Regions from separate parts of the Pseudoalteromonas sp. APC 3355 genome, predicted to be linked through region 2. Evidence: predicted binding sites of a transcription regulator. Region 2 holds the regulator's gene; the other holds the start of a gene.
What was found. Region 2 encodes NrdR, which represses ribonucleotide reductase genes. Its sites were predicted from a motif close to AAACACNANATNTNGTGTTT; they were not measured.
Positions count from the first base shown of each region.

Region 1: nrdA (class 1a ribonucleoside-diphosphate reductase subunit alpha) is a predicted target of NrdR. The motif match lies at 1,489-1,508, and genes of this name have one in related genera.

Region 1 is NZ_JASDDB010000001.1:411,052-413,463, reverse strand. Features, by position in the region: gene nrdA (class 1a ribonucleoside-diphosphate reductase subunit alpha) at 1-1,369, opposite strand, end outside; gene QMA08_RS01810 (HAD-IA family hydrolase) at 1,778-2,412, opposite strand, start outside.
Region 2 is NZ_JASDDB010000012.1:116,825-119,236, reverse strand. Features, by position in the region: gene ribD (bifunctional diaminohydroxyphosphoribosylaminopyrimidine deaminase/5-amino-6-(5-phosphoribosylamino)uracil reductase RibD) at 1-662, opposite strand, end outside; gene nrdR (transcriptional regulator NrdR) at 665-1,114, opposite strand; gene glyA (serine hydroxymethyltransferase) at 1,530-2,412, opposite strand, start outside.

The DNA.
Region 1 (2,412 bases), on a different contig from region 2:
CTTCTTCGTCATTCACGTTATTAAGTGGCTTAGTTGGCAATGCAATTTCTAAACATAAGTTAGATTGGCGAATTGGCGCAACTTTAGAAATAAATGGGCTGTGTGTATTACAGTGATCCACATTTTGTAAATAAATACGACCAGTACTTGCACGCTCTTGCGCAAACATAGAGAAAAGCTCAATGGCTTTAATGCGTTTTTTACGAATAGATTCGTCTTGTTCATATTTAACGTAAAGTGCGTCAAACTCAGCTTGGTCTTCAAAAAATGCATCATAAAGGCCAGGTACATCTGATGGGCTAAATAATGTAATGTAATCATCTTTAATTAAACGAGAGTACATTAATTTATTAAACTGTACGCCGTAATCTAGGTGACGAACGCGGTTGTCATCTACACCACGGTTATTTTTAAGTACAAGTAGGTTCTCTACTTCTAAATGCCAAAGCGGGTAGAATAATGTTGCTGCGCCGCCACGTACACCACCTTGTGAACAACTTTTAACCGCTGTTTGAAAGTGCTTATAAAAAGGGATACAACCTGTGTGATACGCTTCGCCGTTACGAATATGGCTACCTAGCGCACGTATTCTACCTGCATTAATACCAATTCCCGCACGTTGTGAAACGTATTTAACAATAGCTGACGACGTTGCATTGATTGAATCAAGGCTGTCGCCACATTCAATCAATACACACGAGCTAAACTGGCGAGTAGGCGTACGTACACCCGACATAATTGGCGTTGGTAGAGATATTTTAAATAAAGATACTGCATCGTAAAAACGTTTAATGTAATCAGTACGTGTTTCACGTGGGTAATCTGAAAATAAGCTTGCCGCAACTAAAATATATAAAAACTGTGCACTTTCGTATATTTCACCCGATACACGGTTTTGAACGAGATACTTACCTTCAAGTTGCTTTACAGCAGCGTAGCTAAAGTTAAGATCGCGAGAATGATCAAGGTATGCATCAAGCTCATCTAACTCTTGCTCTGTGTAATCTACTAGTAAATGAGCATCGTAGCGTTTATCGCCAACCATTTTTGTTACGTGGTCAAATAAACGTGGTGGCTCAAATTGACCGTACGCTTTTTTACGTAAATGGAATACAGCTAAACGTGCAGCTAAGTATTGGTAATCAGGCGATTCTTTTGAAATCTGATCCGCTGCTGCTTTAATGATGGTTTCGTGAATGTCTTTAGTACGAATACCGTCGTAAAACTGAATGTGCGACTTTAATTCAACTTGCGAAACCGAAACGTTGTTTAAACCTTCGGCGGCCCACTCAATAACGCGATGGATCTTATCCAGATCAAGAGGCTCTTTACGCCCGTCACGTTTGCTTACAGATAACTGTTGGTTCATTTGCCTGTATTCCTTGGGAATTATGTATTTTGACCAATGCTTTATACCTCGCCGGGGCAAGGTATATACTCATTTATTATAAGTTTCGCCATATTTGCGAATTTAATTGAATAACATTTGGCCACAATATCTGGTGTTGTTCAATTTAGAGATCACAAGATAGTGTGGTCTGAGTTGTTTTGCAAGGGACATAATTGCCCCTATTTGTGGATAACTTCGGGATAACGTATTTGTGTTAGTAGACACTCACCTTCGAACAATCATTTAAGTTGAAATATGCAAAAATCAACTAATGATCTGCTAAATTTACGCATTTTAAAAATAAATTTTGACTGCTTTTTTTATCAGCAAGCTTTGCGTAAAAACTAACACAATCACAATATATAGTGTTTATTAATTAACATGGCACTATATATGGTTAAAACCATCAATTGGGCTTTGCCAGTTAAAATCAGCATTCCAGCTGTTGGCTTCATCAATACTTGGTATGTAGCCCCAAAGTGCCGTTGCTGTGCGCATACCTGCGGCTTTGCCTGCTTGTATGTCTCGCTGTGCATCACCAATGTACAAACAGCGTTTTGGTTGCACTCCCATAAGCTTTGCACAGTATAGCAGCGGTAAAGGGGATGGCTTAGCTTCAGCTAAGGTGTCGCCACTTATTACTACACTAGCATTTTTCAATGCGGGAATTGCTGCCACTAAAGGATCAGTTAAAAACCCCGGTTTGTTAGTCATGATCCCCCATTTGATCTTTTTCTGATCAAGGGCAATAAGCAACGATTCAACACCGCTGAAGCAATGCGTGTGATTTGCTATGTTTGCAGCGTATTCGTCAACTAATTGCTTAATAAGTTCGCTTTGAGGTTGTGTGTCCCATAACTCTTTAAAACCAGTCTCTAATAATGCGCCTGCGCCGTTAGATGCCGCAGGGCGGTATACATCACTACTAACAGGCTCTATTTTATTATTAATGAGAACTGCATTTAAAGCCGCACCTAAATCATCAGCGGTGTCGAGTAGAGTGCCGTCTAGATCAAATAAAA
Region 2 (2,412 bases):
CAAGGCAGCTCACTTAGTCGCACATTAAGTTTAGCATCGTCTACTAGCACTGTATCGGCACCGGTTAAAATAGCGCAGCTTTTCGCTCGGTATAATTGTACGTCTTGTCGAGCAGCAGAGCTTGTGATCCACTTACTTTGCCCATTTTTAAGCGCTGTTTTACCATCAATACTCGCTGCCATTTTGCAAATCACATAAGGTAAGCCTTGTTCCATACGCTTAAAAAAGCCAACGTTAAGTGCGCGAGCTTGTGATTCGAGTAACCCGTAAGCAACGTCAATACCCGCGTCGCTCAGTATTTTAAGGCCTTTGCCAGCAACTTGTGGATTTGTATCAACCATAGCAGCAATTACTTTTACCACACCGGCAGCTTTTAAGCCTTCGGCGCACGGTGGCGTACGGCCATAATGACTACACGGTTCAAGCGTTACATAAGCCGTTGCACCTTGTGCATTTTTTCCAGCGACAGCCAGTGCATTTACTTCTGCATGACCTTGACCAGCTAATTGATGGAACCCTTCACCAATTATTTGATTATTTTTAACTAAAACACAGCCAACATTAGGGTTAGGCGTTGTAGTAAATCGACCTTTTTTGGCAAGCTCTATGGCGCGTGCCATATACATTTCGTCATGTTCAGTAAAAGTAGTTTGGCTTTGCATTGTTACTCCCCTAAGCGGGCAATTTCTTCGCCAAATTCACGTATGTCTTCAAACGAGCGATAAACAGAGGCAAATCTTACATACGCTACTTTATCGAGCTTTTTGAGGGCTTCCATAATGCATTCACCAACCAAATGGCTTGAAATTTCTCGCTCGCCTGTAGCACGCAACTGCGATTTTATTATATTCACTACTTCGTCTACTTGCTCTGTGCTCACAGGGCGTTTTTCGAGTGCGCGATTTAAGCCATTTAATAATTTATCTTCGTTAAATGGTTCGCGGCTGCCGTCTTGTTTAATAACACGAGGCATAACCAGTTCAGCGCCTTCAAATGTAGTAAAGCGCTCATGGCAGTCGTTGCACTCACGGCGCCTGCGAACTTGATGGCCTCCACCAACAAGGCGTGAGTCAATAACTTTAGTATCTTTTGCGGTACAAAATGGACAATGCATAGCTCGGTACTTCCGTTTTAAAACAAAAAAGGCCGCTATTTAGCGGCCTTTAATCTTAGCAAAAAAATAGGGTCTGTTGACCTTTCAGGATTAAATTTGTTCTATCTAGGGGCGATTTAATCGCGGCGCGAGGTTTGTAACCTAGTGGGCTAAGTAAAAACCGAGCAAAGCTTCCGCGTCCTGCTCACGCCCCTTACCTACATCCATGTAGGCAACAAAGAGTAAATCGCCCCTAGGACGAACCCGAGGGCAGTGCATGTTTAGCATTTATACTGCGTTATCGCCTATTTGTGTGGAGTAACCACACTACATAGACTCTGCCTTGCCTAAAAACCAAACATACTACTGCAAATTAAACCTCGAAAGATAAACAGGCCCCTAGCCTATGTGATCTAAATTACTGCTGCTTATGCAATTAAGCGTAAACAGGTAATTTTGCACAAATTGCTTTTACTTTTTCTTTAACTTGCGCCTGTACAGATTCATCAGTGATATTATCTAGTACGTCACAAATCCAGCCAGCAAGCTCTTTTGATTCTTCTTCTTTGAAACCACGACGAGTGATTGCAGGAGAACCAATACGCAAACCAGATGTTACAAACGGAGAACGTGGATCGTTTGGCACTGAGTTTTTGTTAACTGTGATGTTAGCGTTACCAAGGGCTGCATCTGCATCTTTACCAGTAATATCTTTATCGATTAAATCGAGTAGGAATAAGTGGTTTTCAGTTTTGTCAGATACGATTTTGTAGCCGCGCTCTTGCATTACAGCAACCATTGCTTTTGCGTTTTTAACAACTTGTGTTTGGTATACTTTAAATTCTGGTTGAAGCGCTTCTTTAAATGCCACTGCTTTTGCTGCAATAACATGACATAAAGGACCACCTTGGCCACCAGGGAAAACTGCGCTGTTAAGCTTTTTATAGATTGCTTCGTCGCCACATGCAGAGATAATTAAACCACCACGAGGACCAGCAAGTGTTTTATGTGTAGTTGTAGTTACAACATGTGCATGAGGAACTGGGCTTGGGTAGACGCCTGCCGCAATTAAACCTGCAACGTGAGCCATATCAACAAACAGGTAAGCACCTACTTTGTCAGCAATTTCACGGAATTTAGCCCAATCAACAATACCTGAGTACGCTGAGAAACCACCAATAATCATTTTTGGTTTATGCTCAAGTGCTAGTGCTTCAACCTGTGCGTAATCAATTTCGCCCGTTGTTTCATCTAGTCCGTATTGAATTGCATTGTAAAGCTTACCAGAGAAGCTTACGTGTGATCCGTGAGTTAAGTGA